2 regions of the Streptomyces sp. NBC_01261 genome follow, and region 2 is predicted to be linked to the other one. Evidence: predicted binding sites of a transcription regulator. Region 2 holds the regulator's gene; the other holds the start of a gene.
What was found. The regulator HrcA, encoded in region 2, represses chaperone genes, less so after heat shock. The targets are predictions, from matches to a motif close to TTNGCACTCNGNNNNNCNGAGTGCNAA.
Positions count from the first base shown of each region.

Region 1: a site for HrcA is predicted at 3,638-3,664, ahead of groL (chaperonin GroEL). Genes of this name have one in related genera too.

Region 1 covers NZ_CP108463.1:6,298,298-6,308,345, forward strand. The annotation lists gene OG226_RS28065 (glucosyl-3-phosphoglycerate synthase) at 1-797, opposite strand, end outside; SAM riboswitch class I at 988-1,134, shown strand; gene thrC (threonine synthase) at 1,150-2,445, shown strand; gene OG226_RS28075 (MoaD/ThiS family protein) at 2,532-2,807, shown strand; gene OG226_RS28080 (cold-shock protein) at 3,261-3,467, shown strand; gene groL (chaperonin GroEL) at 3,827-5,455, shown strand; gene OG226_RS28090 (NADH:flavin oxidoreductase) at 5,704-6,834, shown strand; gene OG226_RS28095 (metallophosphoesterase family protein) at 6,935-7,795, shown strand; gene OG226_RS28100 (hypothetical protein) at 8,010-8,576, opposite strand; gene OG226_RS28105 (SCO4225 family membrane protein) at 8,649-9,308, opposite strand; gene OG226_RS28110 (class I SAM-dependent methyltransferase) at 9,519-10,048, shown strand, end outside.
Region 2 covers NZ_CP108463.1:7,363,446-7,373,493, forward strand. The annotation lists gene OG226_RS32765 (HAMP domain-containing protein) at 1-2,416, opposite strand, end outside; gene OG226_RS32770 (SpoIIE family protein phosphatase) at 2,609-4,504, shown strand; gene hemW (radical SAM family heme chaperone HemW) at 4,545-5,777, shown strand; gene OG226_RS32780 (DUF3097 domain-containing protein) at 5,801-6,610, opposite strand; gene OG226_RS32785 (MBL fold metallo-hydrolase) at 6,645-7,364, opposite strand; gene hrcA (heat-inducible transcriptional repressor HrcA) at 7,538-8,554, shown strand; gene dnaJ (molecular chaperone DnaJ) at 8,555-9,688, shown strand; gene OG226_RS32800 (nitronate monooxygenase) at 9,833-10,048, shown strand, end outside.

The DNA.
Region 1 (10,048 bases), 1.1 Mb from region 2:
CTCAGCTGAGCCGTGCGGTAGATCTGCGCGGCCATCCGCCCCAGGGCCTGACCGTCCTGGTGGCGGTGCTTGCGCACGCCCACGTCGACCTGGGCGAGGGCGTCCAGCCCCACCAGGTGCAGCGCGTCGACGAGCATGCCCAGTTCGACGCCGTACCCGACCGGGAACGGCAGCTGTTCCAGCAGCGAGCGGCGGGCCGCGTACTCGCCGCCGAGCGGCTGCACGAAACCGGCCAGCTGCGGCCAGTGCATGTTCAGCAGCGGGCGCGCCATCAGCTCGGTGACACGTCCGCCCTGGCCGGCCGCGCCGCCGAGCGGGCGGTCGTACATCGCCTTGACGAGGTCGACGCCGGGGTCGGTGAGCAGCGGGCCCACGATCCCGGTGACGAAGTCGGAGGAGAACTCCTTCAGGTCCGCGTCGATGAAGGCGACGATGTCGCCGCTGGTGACCAGCAGCGAGCGCCACAGCACCTCGCCCTTGCCGGGCACGGCGGGGATGCGGGGCAGGATGTCGTCCCGGTGCACGACCCGGGCGCCCGCCGCGGCGGCCACCTCGGAGGTGCGGTCGGTGGACCCGGAGTCGACGACGACGATCTCGTCGACGAGCGGGACCTGCTGCATGAGGTCGTGACGGATGATCGCGACGATGTCGCCCACCGTCGCTTCCTCGTTGAGCGCGGGCAGCACGACGGAGACCGACTGGCCCGTACGGTGCTTCGCGGCCAGGATCTTGTGGAGCGGCCGGTCGGTCATGGACCAGGAGCGGGTGCTCAGCCAGTGCTCGACTTCTTTCAGCACGTTGCGCGGCTCCTCTGCGTTCTCTCGGCGAGAGGCGATCACCCTGTGTAGGTGATTCGTCTCGCGGTTCGGACGGCTCACTCAACTGTCCTGGCCTTCGGTTACAGTCTTGAACAACGCTGATGACCATCGCATGTCGGGGGCCGTCAACGCTCACGCAAGTGACACAACCGCATACACAACTGAACACCGCTCATCCAGAGGGGCAGAGGGATACGGCCCGTTGAAGCCCCGGCAACCCTCCAGCCGGTCTTGTCACGTTGATGTGGCGAGGCTCCCGGCTCGGGAAGGTGCCAAATCCGTCTCATGGCGAAATGCGTCGTGAGGAAGATGAGGAAAGGGCCTCGCCTCCATGGCTGCGCAGACTGTTGCAAGCACCACGAACTCCGTAGACGCCGTCGATCTCGGCCCCGCCGTAGCGCTGTCCTGCCGCGAGTGCGGCCACCGCGTCCCGCTCGGTCCGGTCTTCGCCTGCGAGGAGTGTTTCGGCCCGCTGGAGATCGCCTACGACTTCTCGGCCTACGACACCGAAGAGCTCCGCAAGCAGATCGAAGCGGGCCCCGCGAACATCTGGCGTTACGCGCCCCTGCTGCCCGTCCCCGCCGACGTGGCCGACAAGCCGAACATCAACCCCGGCTGGACCAAGCTCGTCCAGGCCGACAACCTCGCCCGCGAACTGGGCGTGGACGCGGGCAGGTTGTTCGTCAAGGACGACTCCGGCAACCCGACGCACTCCTTCAAGGACCGCGTCGTGGCACAGGCCATCGAAGCGGCCCGCGCGTTCGACTTCACCACCCTCTCCTGCTCCTCCACCGGCAACCTCGCGGGCGCCGTCGGTGCCGCCGCCGCCCGGGCCGGCTTCCGTTCCTGCGTGTTCATTCCGCACGACCTGGAGCAGGGCAAGGTCGTCATGGCCGCGATCTACGGCGGCGAGCTCGTCGGCATCGAGGGCAACTACGACGACGTGAACCGCTTCTGCTCCGAGCTGATCGGTGACCCGGCCGGCGAGGGCTGGGGGTTCGTCAACGTCAACCTGCGGCCGTACTACGCGGAGGGCTCCAAGACCCTCGCGTACGAGATCTGCGAGCAGCTCGGTTGGCGGCTCCCGGACCAGCTCGTGGTGCCCATCGCCTCCGGGTCGCAGCTCACGAAGATCGACAAGGGCTTGCAGGAGCTGATCAAGCTCGGGCTCGTCGAGGACAAGCCGTACAAGATCTTCGGGGCGCAGGCGGAAGGGTGTTCGCCGGTCTCCGTCGCCTACAAGGCCGGGCACGACGTCGTAAGGCCGCAGAAGCCGAACACGATCGCGAAGTCGCTGGCCATCGGGAACCCGGCGGACGGTCCCTACGTGCTGGACATCGCCCGGCGGACCGGTGGGGCGGTGGAGGACGTCAACGATGAGCAGGTCGTCGACGCGATCAAGTTGCTGGCGCGGACCGAGGGGATCTTCGCGGAGACCGCGGGTGGGGTGACCGTCGGTGTGGCGAAGAAGCTGATCGAGAACGGGTTGCTGGATCCGACGCTGACCACTGTCGTGTTGAACACCGGTGACGGGCTCAAGACGTTGGATGCGGTGGCCGGTACCGGGCTCACCGCGACGATCCGGCCGAACCTTGAGTCGTTCAGGGAAGCTGGACTCGGGTCCTGAGCGTCGTTCTTTGACTGCGGGCCCGTGAGGGCTGGCCGCGCGGTTTCCCGCGCCCCTGAGGGCATCACCTGACCGGAGGTTTCATCGTGAGCGTTAGTGTCCGCATCCCTACCATTCTCCGCACCTACACCGGCGGGCAGGCCGAGGTGACCGCCGAGGGCGCGACCCTCGCCGAGGTCATCAGCGACCTGGAGAAGAACCACACCGGGATCTCCGCCCGCGTGCTCGACGATCAGGGCAAGTTGCGGCGGTTCGTCAATGTGTACGTGAATGATGACGATGTGCGGTTCGAGCAGGGGCTGGAGACGGCCACTCCGGACGGGGCCGGCGTCTCGATCATTCCGGCTGTCGCCGGCGGCTGAGCGGGGGCCTGAAGGTCCCCGGAAATTACCCTCGGTAACGCCGATTACCAAGAGTTCATCGAATTGCCCCCTCCGTGAGAGAAGCGGAGGGGGCAATTCTGTAGGGTTGAACGGGGTACAGTTGGGGAACCCGCTCCACTCCGCATGCCGGACGCATATGAGTACCCGCTCCGCGTGCGATGAGAAGTAGCCAAAGTGTGCATTCCTTTTGCGCGTTATGTTCCCTTTATCGGGCCCGACTTGCCCTAAAGTCGGACGAATTCTCCGTATATTCCCGACCGGTCCTGCCCGGAATTCTCGTCGGATTGACCTGTTGCAGACGGCAGTTGGACGGATACATTCGGCCGCGGTCGACGCGTTCCGGCGCACGCCCCCAATCCTGTGGGGGGTGAGGTCTGACCCGGATCCGCGAAGTGCGGGTCCGTGCAAGGGCCAGTAATAGGGGAGTTAGGCATGGCTCAGGGCACCGTCAAATGGTTCAACGCGGAGAAGGGGTACGGCTTCATCGCGGTCGACGGTGGTGCGGATGTTTTCGTCCACTACAGCGCGATTCAGATGGACGGCTACCGCACCCTGGAAGAGGGTCAGCGGGTCGATTTCGAGATCTCGCAGGGTCAGAAGGGGCCGCAGGCGGACATGGTCCGGCTCGCGACTACCTGAAGCACGCGCCGACGAACAGCAGCGACGTTCTTCGTTCCTCACCGAAGGGCTCGTACTCCTGGGGGGTCACCTCCTGGGGTACGAGCCCTTCGGCATGCCCGGAGGGCCGGTGTGCCTGGTGTTTCCCTCGCGCGCGCCCGTGAGGAAGAAGGCCCAGAACCTGGGAGCCGCTTGCACTCGACCATGCCGAGTGCTAATCATTGGCGTTAGCACTCTGAAGGTGAGAGTGATAACGAAGGATCGGGTCGGTGAGGCCCGCAGGCCAGGTGGCGCAAGGAGCCACGGGGCAGGCGAGCCGTCCGTCGCGGGCGCCAGCGCGGTCCGGAGCAATCCACCCCAGTCCGGGAGGACCACTTCACATGGCCAAGATCATCGCGTTCGACGAGGAGGCGCGGCGAGGCCTTGAGCGCGGTATGAACCAGCTCGCCGACGCCGTCAAGGTCACCCTCGGCCCCAAGGGCCGCAACGTCGTCCTTGAGAAGAAGTGGGGCGCCCCCACGATCACCAACGATGGTGTCTCCATCGCCAAGGAGATCGAGCTGGAGGACCCGTACGAGAAGATCGGCGCCGAGCTGGTCAAGGAAGTCGCCAAGAAGACGGACGACGTCGCCGGCGACGGTACGACCACCGCGACCGTGCTCGCCCAGGCTCTCGTCAAGGAAGGCCTGCGCAACGTAGCCGCGGGCGCCAACCCGATGGCCCTCAAGCGCGGTATCGAGAAGGCCGTCGAGGCCGTCTCCGGTGCCCTGCTGGAGCAGGCCAAGGACGTGGAGACCAAGGAGCAGATCGCTTCTACGGCCTCCATCTCCGCCGCCGACACCCAGATCGGCGAGCTCATCGCCGAGGCGATGGACAAGGTCGGCAAGGAAGGCGTCATCACCGTCGAGGAGTCCCAGACCTTCGGTCTTGAGCTGGAGCTCACCGAGGGTATGCGCTTCGACAAGGGCTACATCTCCGCGTACTTCGCCACCGACATGGAGCGTATGGAGGCCGTCCTCGACGACCCCTACATCCTGATCGCCAACTCGAAGATCGCCAACGTCAAGGACCTGCTCCCGCTCCTGGAGAAGGTCATGCAGTCGGGCAAGCCGCTGCTGATCATCGCCGAGGACGTCGAGGGCGAGGCCCTGTCCACGCTGGTCGTCAACAAGATCCGCGGCACCTTCAAGTCCGTCGCCGTCAAGGCTCCGGGCTTCGGTGACCGTCGCAAGGCCATGCTCGGCGACATCGCCATCCTCACGGGCGGCGAGGTCATCTCCGAGGAGGTCGGCCTCAAGCTGGAGAACGCGACCGTGGATCTCCTCGGCCGCGCCCGCAAGGTCGTCATCACCAAGGACGAGACGACGATCGTCGACGGCTCGGGCTCGGCGGACCAGGTTGCCGGTCGCGTCAACCAGATCCGTGCCGAGATCGAGAACAGCGACTCGGACTACGACCGCGAGAAGCTCCAGGAGCGCCTCGCCAAGCTCGCCGGCGGCGTCGCCGTCATCAAGGCGGGCGCGGCCACCGAGGTCGAGCTCAAGGAGCGCAAGCACCGCATCGAGGACGCCGTTCGCAACGCGAAGGCGGCCGTCGAGGAGGGCATCGTCGCCGGTGGCGGCGTCGCGCTCATCCAGGCGGGCCACGTCTTCGAGAAGCTTGAGCTCGAAGGTGACGAGGCCACGGGTGCCGCGATCGTGAAGCTGGCCCTTGAGGCCCCGCTGAAGCAGATCGCCGTCAACGGTGGTCTCGAAGGCGGAGTCGTCGTCGAGAAGGTCCGCAACCTGCCCATCGGTCACGGCCTCAACGCCGCCACCGGTGAGTACGTGGACATGATTGCCGAGGGCATCATCGACCCGGCGAAGGTCACGCGCTCTGCCCTGCAGAACGCCGCGTCCATCGCCGCGCTCTTCCTCACCACCGAGGCGGTCATCGCCGACAAGCCCGAGAAGGCCGGTGCCGGCGCGGGCGCCGGTGGCGGCATGCCGGGCGGTGACATGGACTTCTGATCGACCTCTGGTTGATCAACTGTCTTACCGAGGGCGGTACTTCCTGTTCCGACAGGGGGTACCGCCCTCGGGCATGTCCGGGGTCACGGTGTTCGGAGTCACAGGTGTCCGGGATCACAGGCCACGGTGCGGGACGGCCGGAATGAAGGTCTTGGCCGGACGGTTGTCGTTGACGCATGATCGATGCATACGCACATACCGGCTGGTACCCGATATCCGGTGCCTGGTCTCCCGAGGAGCCCCCACACGTGTCTACGACCGCCCCCGCCCCCCGAGCGGCCGAAATCCTCGGCCGTCCGATCACCCTCAACGGCCTGACCGTCCCGAACCGGATCGTGATGGCGCCGATGACCCGGCAGTTCTCGCCGGGCGGCATCCCCGGTGAGGACGTGGTCGGTTACTACGCCCGCCGCGCCGCCGCGGGCGTGGGCCTCATCGTGACCGAGGGCACGTACGTCGGCCACGAGTCCGCCGGGCAGAGCGACGACATCCCGCGCTTCCACGGCGAGGAGCAGCTCGCGGGCTGGGCGAAGGTCGCCGAGGGAGTGCACGCGGCGGGCGGCACCATCGTGCCGCAGCTGTGGCACATCGGCATGGTCCGCGAACAGGGCCAGCCGCCGTACGCGGACGCGCCCGCCGTCGGCCCCTCCGGGCTGCGGATCGGCAGCGACGAGGTCACCGGTACGGCCATGACGCAGCGGGACCTGGACGACGTCATCGGCGCGTTCGCCGAAGCGGCCGCCGCGGCGGAGCGGATCGGCTTCGACGGGGTCGAGCTGCACGGCGCGCACGGCTATCTCCTCGACCAGTTCCTGTACGCGGGCACCAACCGCCGTACGGACGCCTACGGCGGTGACGCGGTCGCCCGTACGAAGTTCGCGGCGGAGATCGTGGCGGCGGTCCGCGAGACGGTCTCTCCCGAGTTCCCGATCATCTTCCGCTACTCGCAGTGGAAGCAGGACGTCTACGGCGCCCGTCTCGCCGAGACCCCGGAGGAGCTGGACGCGATCCTGACTCCGCTCGCGGCGGCGGGAGTCGATGTCTTCCACGCGTCCACCCGTCGGTACTGGGTCCCCGAGTTCGAGGACACCGGCTCCGATCTCAACCTCGCCGGCTGGACCAAGAAGCTCACCGGCAAGCAGACCATCACGGTCGGTTCGGTCGGCCTCGACGGCGACTTCCTCAAGGGGTTCCGGGGTGAGGGCGCGCCGGTCAAGGGCATCGACGACCTCCTCGACAGCCTGGAGCGGGACGAGTTCGACATGGTGGCTGTGGGGCGGGCGCTGCTTCAGGATCCGGAGTGGGCTGCGAAGGTCCTTGCCGGGCGGGTGGAGGAGCTGGCGCCTTATGACGCGGCGGCGCTGAAGTCGCTCAGCTGAGCTGCTGAGTTGTGGGTGCGGGTGGATGGGGGTGCGCGTTCCTGGGGGCCGCGCCCCGTCCCCTGTCCGCCGCCCCCAACTCGGGCTAGCGTTCGCGCACATGAGGATCCTGCACCTGTCCGACACCCATCTCGAACGCACCGACGCCCCCAACCGCCACGGCATCAACGCGACCGACTCCCTGCGGCTGATGCTTGCCGAGTTGCGGCATCAGCGGGGGGTGGACGCGATCGTCGTCACCGGGGACCTCGCCAACGACGGGGCGGTGGAGGCGTATGCGGCCGTGCGGGAGTTGGTGGGTGGGTTCGCCCGGGTGATGGGTGGGGTGCCCGTCTTCTATACGACCGGGAACCATGACGAGCGGGAGGCGTTCGGGAAGGTGCTCGGGAGTGGGCACGTGGCTGCCGACGCCGTGTTTCCGGTGGAGTTCGGGTGCGCTGCCGTCAGCACCGTCGGCGGGTATCGGTTCGTCACGCTCGACTCGCTTGTGCCGGGGGAGGTTTACGGGGCGTTGAGCCGGGCCCAACTGGACTGGCTGGGGGAGGAGTTGAGGACTCCGGCCGAGTTCGGGACCGTTCTTGCCTTTCACCATCCGCCGATCAACCTCGGTACGCCGATGCAGCGGGCCTTCGGGCTGCGGAATCCGGGGGAGTTGGCGGACGCGATCCGGGGGAGTGACGTACGGGTCGTGCTCACCGGGCACTTCCACCTTCAGCTCTTCGGGTTCCTGGAGGCGACGCCGGTGTGGGTCACGCCCGGTGTCGTCAACCGGATGGATCTGACGACGGCCTACGGCACGGAGCGGGCCGTGCGGGGCGCCTCGGCCTCGCTCGTGGAGCTGGGTGGGGAGACCGGGCCGATGTTCCACACCTTCCACGCGCGGGATCCTCGGGCGCACGAGACGGTGTATCAGTTGGACGCGGAGCAGGTTCGGTCGGTCGTCGAACGGCATGCGCCCTAGGGGTCGTTGGCGGGGTATACTGGATCTTGAGCCCGTCGCCGTAACTCCGGTCGGCTGGTGCTGCGTTGGTGGTCCAAGGAAAGACGTCCCGCTTCCTGCGGGGAGATGCAGGTGCAAGGCCTGCCCGGCGCTCCGAACGAAGTCCCCGTCCCGCATCGCGCGGGGCGGGGACTTCGCGTTGTGCGGACTACGGGTACTACGGGTACTACGGGTACTAGAGATTCCCGAGCGGCTCGATGTCCACGTGGACCGGTGTGCCCCAGACCCGGAGCACCTCGTAGTCCGTGAACTCGTGCACGAGGCGGTACGCCATCGCCGGGCGGGAGCCGCGGCGGGCGGCGTTGATGTACAGCTCGGCTTCGTGGCGGTCGCGGCGCGGGGTGCCGCAGAGCTGCCAGGCCTGGCCGTTCCACAGTTCGGGGAGCCAGCGCTGCTGGGCCTGCGGGCGGTCCTCGCGGACGCCGTAGCGGGACGGTGTGGTGTCGGTGGGCCGGGGCACGGCGGGGCCGTTGAACTCGGAGCGGCGGGCCGAGCGGCGGCGGGTCTCGCAGAGCAGGCAGAGGTCGGGGGCGTCGGCGTCGACCGGGCCGTTCGGATGCTCCGGGCAGCGGGTGGTGGGCGCGGCGCCGCTGACGCTGTCGTCCAGCAGGTCCAGGGCGCGCTTCAGGTCCGCCTTGACCTCGTGGAGCTTGCCGTCGGGGGTGTCGGACGTGAGGGCCTCGCCGTGCTCGCCGAGGAGGCGGAGGGCGCGGCCTAGGGCGGTCTGCTGGGCGTGGTTCATGGTTCTGCCGACGATAGTCGGCTTTGCCGCGGGCCGTTCCCCTGGAAGGGGACGGCGGCGCCCGTTCTCCGCTCAGGTGGCCGGGTGTGCCTCCGGTACCCGGAGCCGGTGGGCGAGGTGGCCGAGCAGTACGGCGTTGGCCAGCCCGCACAGGGCCGAGGCGCCGGCGAAGACCAATGGGCTCGACGTCGGCAGGAGGAAGGCGAGGAAGCCGGCCGGTGCCGTGGCCATCAGCGGCCATATTCCGGCGAATCCCGGGTCCGCCAGGACGTACTCGGCGCAGAGGAAGAACGCCAGCGAGGTCGCGACCACGGCGAGGTATGCCCGCGCGGGCCAGTTGTCCACGGCGGGGGCGAGCAGGGTGCGTAGGCGAGCGCGAGTGCGAGTGCTGGTGCTGGTGCGGGTGGGAGGTGTCGTGGTTGTCGTCGTCGTGGATCTCTTCGCGAGGGCGCCGAGTACGGCGGCGTTCACGAGGGCGCAGAGCAGGAGCCATACCGTCCAGGAGCCGATCGCCACCGCTTGTAGCGACCCCTCGGTGCCGGGGCCGAAGGGCAGGATCACGCTCAGCAGGGAGAGGGGCGCCGTGAGGATCAACGGGCCTGCGGCGACGGGGCTTTCCGGGGCGACGAACATCGCCGCGACGGAGACGCCCACGGCGGTCAGATAGGCCCGGGCCGGCCAGTTGTCCGTGGCGAGGGCGAGGAGACGGCGCGGGCGTGAGGTCTGCGGCATCGAGGAGTCGTCCTTCGCGTCGGTCGGTCCGGGGTGGTGAGGACAACGGTGGACCGGGGGGCGCGCCTGGACATGAGTACCGGTACTCAGTGGGAGGTGCGGAAGGACTTACCTGCCTGCCTTGAGCCTGCCTGCCTTGTGCCTGCCTGCCTTGAGCCCGCCTGCCCGGAGCCTCCTGTCCCGAGCCACCCGCCGTGATCGACTGCCCCCATGCCCCTGATCCCGCCCCGCCTCCTCCGCGCCCTCGAATCCTTCAACTCCGCCCACCCCTGGAGCCACAACGCCCACTACCACCCTTGGCTGCTACGGCAGTTGCCCCGCGGGTTCGGGCGGGCCCTGGACGTGGGTTGTGGGAGCGGCGACCTCGTGCGGCTGCTGGCCGCGAGGAGTGCGGGTGGTGTGGAGGGGATCGACTCCGATCCCCAAATCATCGCCAAGGCACGGGAGTTGACCCCGCCCGGCGTCTCCGATGCCCCCGCGGCCTTCGCCGTCGTCGACGCCCGGGACGGAATCCCCGCTGGCCCCTACGACGTCATCACCTGCGTCGCCACCCTCCACCACCTCCCGTTCACCGGGACGCTGACCCGCTTCCGCGACCAACTCGCCCCGGGCGGAACCCTCGTGGTGGTCGGCTGCGCCCGTGAGGAGGATGCCGTCGACGCTCTCCTCGGAGCCGTCTCCGTCGCCCTGAACCTCGTCGTGGGCTGGGTGAAGAACCGGGGTCGTAGGGCAGGGTCCCG
Region 2 (10,048 bases):
CGGCCTCCCCGAGCCCACTGTTGATCTTGATGTAGTCCGGCGGGGCCTCCTCCACCAGGATCCGCTTCTTCTCCCGCGCCGCCTGCCGCACCAGCCCGTGCACCGGCATCCCGCCCGTGTCGACGGTCGCCCCCTGCGCCGCCCCGTACCCGGCGATGAAGGCAAGTCCCTTGGCGGGGATGGCCGTTCGCAGGCTGTCCTCGTCGGGATCGGCCAGGAAGAACGCCCCGTACTGCGCGTTGACCAGCGGGGTCAGCTCGCGCAGGATCAGGTCGGCGACCTCCATCAGGTCCCGGTGCCCCTGCATCAGCGCGGCGAGGCGGGCCAGGTTGGACTCCAGCCAGTCCTTCGCGCGGGTCGTCTCGCGGAGGTTGGCGACCATCAGGTTGATGTTGTTCTTGAGCTCGGTGACCTCGCCCTGGGTCTCCACCGTGATCGAGCGGGACATGTCGCCCTGGGCCACCGCCGAGGCCACCTCGGCGATCGCGCGGACCTGCGTGGTCAGGTTGAGCGCGAGTTCGTTCACGTTCGTCGTCAGGCGCTTCCAGGTGCCGTAGACGCCCTCCACCCGTGCCTGGCCGCCGAGTTGGCCTTCGGAGCCGACCTCGCGGGCCACCCGGGTGACCTCGGAGGAGAAGGAGGAGAGGGTGTCGACCATCGTGTTGATGGTGGTCTTCAGCTCCAGGATCTCGCCGCGCGCGTCCACGTCGATCTTCTTCGACAGGTCGCCCTGCGCCACCGCGGTCGCGACCTGCGCGATGTTCCGCACCTGTGAAGTCAGGTTGTCCGCCATGTAGTTGACGTTGTCCGTCAGGTCGCGCCAGACCCCGGAGACGCCCAACACCTGCGCCCTGCCCCCGAGTCGGCCGTCCGTGCCGACCTCGCGGGCCACCCGGGTCACCTCGTCGGCGAAGGCGCGCAGCTGCTCCACCATCGTGTTGACGGTGTCCTTGAGTTCGAGGATCTCGCCGCGCGCGTCGACGGTGATCTTCTTCGACAGGTCGCCGTTGGCCACGGCGGTGGTGACCTGGGCGATGTTCCGTACCTGTGAAGTCAGGTTCAGGGCCATGAAGTTGACGTTGTCCGTGAGGTCCTTCCAGACCCCGCTGACGCCCCGCACCTGTGCCTGACCGCCGAGGTTCCCCTCCGTGCCGACCTCACGCGCCACGCGCGTCACCTCGTCGGCGAAGGCGGAGAGCTGGTCCACCATCGTGTTGATCGTGGACTTCAGCTCCAGGATCTCGCCCTTGGCCTCCACCGTGATCTTCTTGCCGAGGTCGCCCTGCGCGACGGCGGTGGACACCAGCGCGATGTTCCTGACCTGTGAAGTCAGGTTGTCCGCCATGAAGTTGACGTTGTCGGTCAGGTCCTTCCAGACCCCGGACACGCCCCGCACCTGGGCCCGCCCGCCCAAGTTGCCCTCGGTGCCGACCTCGCGGGCGACGCGCGTCACCTCGTCGGCGAAGGCGGAGAGCTGGTCCACCATCGTGTTGATGGTCGACTTCAGTTCGAGGATCTCGCCCTGCGCGTCGACCGTGATCTTCTGACTCAGGTCGCCGTTCGCCACGGCCGTCGTCACCTGGGCGATGTTGCGGACCTGCGACGTCAGGTTCGAGGCCATGAAGTTGACGTTGTCGGTGAGGTTCTTCCAGACCCCGGACACGCCCCGCACCTGCGCGCGACCGCCCAACTGCCCCTCGGTGCCCACCTCGCGGGCGACGCGCGTCACCTCGTCCGCGAAGGCCGACAGCTGGTCGACCATCGTGTTCACGGTGAGCTTGAGTTCGAGCAGTTCGCCGGTCGCCTCGACGGTGACCGTACGGGTCAGGTCGCCGCGCGCCACGGCCGTCGTCACGAGGGCGATGTCCCGCACCTGCGCGGTCAGCCGGGACGCCATCGTGTTGACCGCCTCGGTCACATCACGCCAACTGCCGGACAGCCGCGTCACCTTGGCCCGCCCGCCGAGTCTGCCCTCGGTGCCGACCTCGCGGGCCACCCGGGTCACCTCGCCGGTGAACAGGGAGAGTTGGTCCACCATCTTGTTCACGGCCCGGCCCAGGTGCCGTAGATCACCGCGCAACTGCCTGCTGCCGTCGTGCAGATCGACCCGCTGGGTCAGGTCGCCGCCCGCCACCGCGTCCAGTACGCGGGTCGCGTTGGCGGCCGGGGCGACGAGGGCGTCGAGAAGCTGGTTGACGTCGTTGACGCGGGAGGTCCAACTGCCCTGGCCGGGGCTGGCCGAGAGGCGTTCGTCGAGGCGGCCGTGGCGCACCAGCTCCCGTTTGACGCGCTGCGTCTCGGAGTTGAAGTGGGTGCTGCGGTCCATGATCTGGTTGAAGGCGGCGGTCAGTTCGGCCACCAGGCCGTGGCCCGTCTCCGGCGCCTTCGTGAAGTCGCCGTCGCGGGCGGCCGTCATCACGGCGAGCAGCGGACGGAGATCGGATGCTCGAATCCAGTCGTCTTTGTGACCGTCTTCGAGCACACGCGTAGCACTGTTCTCACTCATGGCGGCCTACTTCGGTAACTCGGCGCTTATGGCCGCGGTCAGTCTGTCACTCTGTCCGCATCGATCGAGGCGTATTCGTCCGAACTGCTCGGGGAGCTGCGCATGGGGGCCATACCGACGCAACGGGAGACCACTTCGCGTGTCCCCGACGCGCCCGCGCACCACGGCGCGGACCGGCGTACGACGGTGCGCGCCACGCTCTCCGGCAGCCCCCTCGCGCCCGGTTCCGCCCGCGGCCTGGTGCGTGCCGCGCTCCGCGAATGGGCCGAACTCGGCCTGCCCGGCACCGAGAAGCTCACCGACCGGCTGGCCGACGACGCGATGGTCGTCGTCAGCGAACTCGTCACCAACGCCGTCGTGCACGCGGGCACGGACGTCGAGCTGGTGTGCCGGCTTGAGGACACCGACGCGATCGTCGTCGAGGTCGCCGACCACCACCCCTCCCGCGCCCCGCGCGACAACAGCGCCGAACCGGCTTGTGAGACACCGGAGTTCGGCCGCGGCCTGCGTCTCGTCTCCACCCTCGCCGAGGCCTGGGGCGTCACCTACCGCACCGGCGTCAAGACCGTATGGGCCCGGCTGCCCGCCGAAGGCACCCCGGCCGCAGAGGAGTTGGAGACCTGCGCCGGGGAGCGCGGCCTCCGCGTGGCCGAGATCCTCGCCCCCGAACCGCAGCGCGCCGAACGCGACCGGGACTGGCTCGGCCGCGGCGCCCTCTCCTTCCTCGCCGAGGCCTCCGACCTGCTCGCCGGACAGCTCGACGAGGACCTCGTCGCCGCGCTCGCCGGACAGCTGATCGTGCCGAGGCTGGCCGACTGGTGCGCCGTCTGGCTGGAGGACGAGGCGATGGGCCGCGGCGGAGGCTGGGGCGAGGGCGCCGGAGCCGGCGCCGGTCCGCGCCTCGCCCGCGTCTGGCACGGCAGCGAGAACCGCATCGAGGAACTGCGCCGCGCCCTGGAGAAGGACCCGCCCCGCCCGCCGGACTCCCTGCGGCCCGTGTCCTACCCCTGGCCCGCCGACGCGCTGGGCCCGCACGGCACCCACGGCGCGGCACTGTCGTACCGGCTGATCGCGGGCGGCCGTCCGCTCGGCACGCTGGTCATCGGACGGTCCGGGCTGCCCCGCTTCCCCGACGAGGTCACCGGCCTGGTCGAGGACCTCAGCCGCCGCGTCGCGCTCGCGATCGGCGCGGCCCGCCAGTACGCCCGCCAGGCCACCATCAGCCGCGTCCTCCAGCGCGGCCTGCTGCCCGGCGCCGTCGCCGAGATCCCCGGCCTGCAGAGCGCCCTCGTCTACGAACCGTGCGACAAGGGCGGCCCCAGCGGCGACTTCTACGACGTGTTCCCGGCCGGCGACGGCCGCTGGTGCTTCGCCCTCGGCGACGTCCAGGGCAAGGGCCCCGAGGCCGCCGTGGTCATCGGACTCGCGCGCCCCTGGCTACGGCTCCTCGCCCGCGAGGGCTACGGCGTCGCCGACGTCCTGGACCGCCTCAACCAACTCCTCCTCGACGACGCCACCGAGGCCGCCGACGCCGCCGCCCACGCGATGGTGGCGGCGGGCGGCATGCCGGGGCCGGTCGGCGACGGCCCCCGCTTCCTCTCCCTCCTCTACGGCGAGCTGGTCCCCTTCGACGGCGGCGTCCGCTGCACCCTCGCCTCCGCCGGACACCCGCTGCCGCTGCTCCTCGGCCCGGACGGCAGCGTCGGCACGGCAGCCCGCCCGCAGACCCTTCTCGGGGTCGTCGAGGACGTGACGTACACCAGCGAGACCTTCGAACTCCGGCCCGGCGACAGCCTGTTGTGCGTCACGGACGGGGTGACCGAGCGGCGCTCCGGGTCGGTCCAGTTCGACGACGGCGACGGCCTCTCGACCGCGCTGGCGGGGTGCGCGGGCCTGAACGCCGAGCTGATCGCGGAGCGCATCAAACGCCTCGTCCACGAGTTCGGCGGCCGTCCCCCGGAGGACGACATGGCGCTGCTGGTGCTCCAGGCGCAATAGGCGGAGCGGCCGGCCGCACCGGTGCTGGACAATGGAGGACATGCCTTCCGCACTCCCCGACGGCGATCCCGTCCCCGAAGACGGTTCACTGCCCGCACAGGCGCTCGCCGGGGCCGTAGACCGCCCCCTCGGGTTCTATCTGCACGTCCCGTACTGCGCGACCCGCTGCGGCTACTGCGACTTCAACACCTACACGGCGACCGAGCTGCGCGGCACGGGCGGAGTGCTGGCCTCCCGCGACAACTACGCGGACACCCTGATCGACGAGGTCCGGCTGGCCCGCAAGGTCCTCGGCGACGACCCGCGCCCGGTCCGCACGGTCTTCGTCGGCGGCGGCACCCCCACGCTGCTCGCGGCGGGCGATCTCGTACGGATGCTGGGCGCGATCCGCGACGAGTTCGGCCTGGCACCGGACGCCGAGATCAGCACGGAGGCGAACCCGGAGTCGGTGGACCCCGCCTACCTCGCGGCCCTCCGGGACGGCGGCTTCAACCGCGTCTCCTTCGGCATGCAGAGCGCGAAACAGCACGTCCTGAAAGTCCTCGACCGCACCCACACCCCCGGCCGCCCCGAGGCCTGCGTCGCCGAGGCCCGCGCGGCCGGCTTCGACCACGTCAACCTCGACCTGATCTACGGCACCCCCGGCGAGACGGACGACGACTGGCGCGCCTCCCTCGACTCCGCCCTCGGCGCCGGCCCCGACCACGTCAGCGCCTACGCCCTGATCGTCGAGGAGGGCACCCAGCTCGCCCGCCGCATCCGCCGCGGCGAGGTCCCCATGACGGACGACGACGTCCACGCCGACCGCTACCTCATCGCCGACGAGGTGATGTCGGCGGCCGGCTTCGACTGGTACGAGGTGTCCAACTGGGCAACGTCGAATTCCGGCCGTTGTCTCCACAACGAGCTGTACTGGCGAGGCGCCGACTGGTGGGGCGCGGGCCCCGGAGCCCACTCGCACGTGGGCGGCGTCCGCTGGTGGAACGTGAAGCACCCGGGGGCGTACGCGGGGGCGCTGGCCGCGGGCCGCTCCCCGGGCGCCGGCCGGGAGATCCTCTCGGCGGAGGACCGCCGGGTGGAACGCATCCTGCTGGAGCTACGGCTGCGCGAGGGGGCCCCGCTGGACCTGCTCCACGAGGACGGCCTCAAGGCCTCCCGCCGCGCCCTCACGGACGGACTCCTGCAACAGCGGCCCTACGACGAGGGGCGGGCCGTGCTCACCCTGCGCGGCCGACTGCTGGCCGACGCGGTGGTGCGGGACCTGGTCGACTGACCGGATCGACCCGTCAGTACCCGTCAGCCGCCGTCGGGTGCCGTGACGAAGTCGATCAACTCCTCCACCCGCCCCAGCAGTTCCGGTTCCAGATCCTTGTACGACCCCACCTTGGCCAGAATCGCCTGCCACACCGCACCGGTGTTTTCCGGCCAACCCAGGGACCGGCACACGCCCGTCTTCCAGTCCTGACCGTGCGGGACGCGGGGCCACGCGGCGATGCCCACGGAGGACGGTTTCACGGCCTCCCAGATGTCGATGTACGGGTGGCCGACGACCAACGCGTGCTCGCTGGTGACGGACTGGGCGATGCGCCACTCCTTGGTGCCGGGGAGCAGGTGGTCGACCAGGATGCCGAGGCGGGCGTCCGGGCCGGGGGCGAACTCCGCGACGATGGACGGGAGGTCGTCGACGCCCTCCAGGTACTCGACGACCACGCCCTCGATGCGCAGGTCGTCGCCCCACACCCGCTCGACGAGTTCGGCGTCGTGCCGGCCCTCCACGTAGATCCGCCCGGCGCGGGCCACGCGCGCGCGTGCACCGGGGACGGCCACCGAACCGGATGCCGTACGAGTGGGCCGCAGGGGACTGGACACGGGCCTCACCAGGGTGACCACCCGGCCCTCCAGGAGGAAGCCGCGCGGCTCCATCGGGAAGACCCGGTGTTTGCCGAAGCGGTCCTCCAGGGTGACCGTGCCGGCCTCGCAGCGGATCACCGCGCCGCAGAAACCGGTGCCCGGCTCCTCGACCACCAGGCCCGGCTCCGCGGGGACCTCGGGGGCCGGCTTGGGCTTCTTCCACGGCGGGGTCAGGTCGGCGGAGTACTGGCGCATTCGGATGACGATAGGAGAACCGGGCCGACCACCGTCACGACACGCCGAAACGCGTTGCCAACGCGTCCCGTTGGGCCCGCACGAACCCCGCGTCCACCACCGCTCCGTGACCGGGCACGTACAGCGCGTCCTCCCCGCCCAGGGAGAGGAGCCGGTCGAGCGCCGCGGGCCAGAGACCCGGAACCGCGTCCGGGCCCGCCTGGGGTTCGCCGGACTCCTCGACCAGGTCGCCGCAGAACACGACCGGCGGGTCGCCCGGCACCACGACCACGAGATCGTGGGCGGTGTGTCCGCGCATCGCCACCAACCGGACCTCCGGACCGCCGTCCAGTTCGAGCACCGTGGGGCCCCACACGTATTCACTGGGGCACACGAGGAGGTCCGCCGCGTTCTCCGCCGCCCGCGGATCCAACCCGTTGCGCACCGCGTCGGCCCGCAACTCCTCGCCACCGTGCTCGAACAGCTCGCTCAGGCCCCCGGCCACGAGAACCGTCGCCCCGGCAAAGACCGCCGCCCCGAAGACATGATCGAAATGGGCGTGGGTGAGCGCGAGATGGGTCACACGGCGCCCGGCCAGCGCCTGCGCCTGCCCGCGCAACCGCGCGCCCTCCGCCAGGCTCGACCCCGCGTCGATCAACAGCGCCGAGTCCCCGCCGATCACCAGCCCGACCGTGCAGTCCCAGCCAGGCAGCCGGCACCGCCCCACCCCCGCGGCCAGCCGCTCCCACCCCGCCTCTTCCCAAGTCACCGTCATACGGCGACGCTAACGGTGAGGGCACTCAGGGCATGACATCGCAGGACCGGCCTTGCCCGGGGTGTACCTCACGGTCGTACACTGGGCCGGGGAACGCTGGCACTCGCGCGCACAGAGTGCCAGGAAAGGGCAGCCCGGCACCAAGACGGCGACCAGAACTGGAGGTGTGCGCGATGCTCAGCGAACGCAGGCTTCAGGTGCTGCGCGCCATCGTCCAGGACTATGTCGGCACCGAGGAGCCGGTCGGGTCCAAGGCGCTCACCGAGCGGCACAGCCTCGGAGTCTCCCCGGCGACCGTGCGCAACGACATGGCGGCCCTGGAGGACGAGGGCTACATCGCCCAGCCGCACACCAGTGCCGGGCGCATCCCGACGGACAAGGGCTACCGGCTGTTCGTCGACAAGCTCGCCGGCGTCAAGCCGATGACCGGCCCCGAGCGCAAGGCGATCCAGAACTTCCTCGACGGTGCCGTGGACCTCGACGACGTCGTCGGCCGTACGGTACGGCTGCTCGCGCAGCTCACCCGGCAGGTCGCCGTCGTGCAGTACCCCTCGCTGACCCGCTCGACCGTCCGGCACGTGGAGCTGCTCTCGCTGGCCCCCGCGCGCGTGATGCTCGTGCTGATCACCGACACCGGGCGGGTCGAGCAGCGCATGGTCGACTGCCCGGCGCCCTTCGGGGAGAGTTCGCTCGCGGATCTCCGCGCGCGGCTCAACAGCCGGATCGCGGCCCGCCGCTTCGCGGACGTGCCGCTGCTGGTGCAGGACCTGCCGGAGGCCTTCGAGGCCGAGGACCGCGGCACGGTCGCGACGGTGCTCTCCACCCTCCTGGAGACCCTCGTCGAGGAGACCGAGGAGCGGCTGATGATCGGCGGCACCGCCAATCTCACCCGCTTCGGACATGACTTTCCCCTCACCATCCGCCCCATCCTGGAAGCCCTGGAGGAGCAGGTCGTCCTCCTCAAGTTGCTTGGTGAGGCGGGGGATTCGGGCATGACCGTACGGATCGGTCACGAGAACGCCTACGAGGGACTCAACTCCACTTCCGTGGTCTCGGTCGGCTACGGTTCGGGCGGCGAGGCAGTCGCCAAGCTCGGCGTGGTCGGACCGACCCGCATGGATTACCCGGGAACGATGGGAGCGGTACGCGCAGTGGCACGGTACGTCGGACAGATCCTGGCGGAGTCCTAAGTGGCCACGGACTACTACGCCGTTCTCGGCGTGCGTCGCGACGCGTCGCAGGATGAGATCAAGAAGGCCTTCCGTAGGCTCGCGCGCGAGCTGCACCCGGACGTGAATCCGGATCCGAAGACCCAGGAGCGGTTCAAGGAGATCAACGCCGCTTACGAGGTGCTCTCGGACCCGCAGAAGAAGCAGGTCTACGACCTCGGCGGCGACCCCCTCTCGCAGGCGGGCGGCGCGGGCGCGGGCTTCGGAGCCGGTGGCTTCGGGAACTTCTCCGACATCATGGACGCGTTCTTCGGCACGGCGTCGCAGCGCGGACCGCGCTCGCGCACCCGCCGTGGCCAGGACGCCATGATCCGGCTGGAGATCGAGCTCGACGAGGCGGCCTTCGGCACCACGAAGGACATCCAGGTCGACACGGCCGTCGTCTGCAACACCTGCAACGGCGAGGGCGCGGCCCCCGGCACCTCCGCGCAGACCTGTGACATGTGTCGCGGTCGCGGTGAGGTCTCGCAGGTGACCCGGTCCTTCCTGGGCCAGGTCATGACGTCCCGCCCCTGCCCGCAGTGCCAGGGCTTCGGCACGGTCGTGCCGACGCCGTGCCCGGAGTGCGCCGGCGACGGCCGCGTCCGCTCGCGGCGCACGCTCACGGTCAAGATCCCGGCGGGTGTGGACAACGGCACGCGGATCCAGCTCGCGGGCGAGGGCGAGGTCGGCCCCGGCGGCGGCCCCGCCGGTGACCTGTACGTCGAGATCCACGAGCTGCCGCACGCGATGTTCCAGCGCCGCGGCGACGACCTGCACTGCACGGTCACGCTCCCGATGACAGCCGCGTCCCTCGGCACGAAGGTGCCGTTGGAGACGCTGGACGGCATGGAGGAGGTCGACATCCGCCCGGGCACCCAGTCCGGCCAGTCGATCCCGCTGCACACCCGCGGCATCACACATCTGCGCGGCGGCGGCCGGGGCGACCTCATCGTGCACGTCGAGGTCACCACCCCGACCAAGCTGGACGTCGAGCAGGAACGTCTGCTCCGCGAACTGGCGAAACTGCGCGGCGAGGAGCGCCCCATGGGGACGTTCCAGCCGGGTCAGCAGGGGCTGTTCTCGCGCCTCAAGGACGCATTCAACGGTCGCTGAGAGGGTCCGGGGGCTTCCGCCCCCGGACCCTCTCTTCATTCCGAACAGCCTCGTCCCGCATCGCCGAACCGGCTGAAAGCAATGGCATGTGCCAGCGCCAAGGCCGGATTCGGACTTGTTCGGAGGACGTGACAACATGCCGTCATGTCCTCCGCACTGACCGATCTCTTCCCTCATCCGATCGTGCAGGCCCCGATGGCGGGCGGTGTCTCCGTACCGCGCCTCGCGGCCGCCGTGGCCGAGGCCGGCGGGCTGGGATTCCTCGCCGCCGGGTACAAAACGGCCGACGGCATGTACCAGGAGATCAAGCAGTTGCGGAGCCTGACGGCCCGCCCCTTCGGTGTGAACCTCTTCATGCCG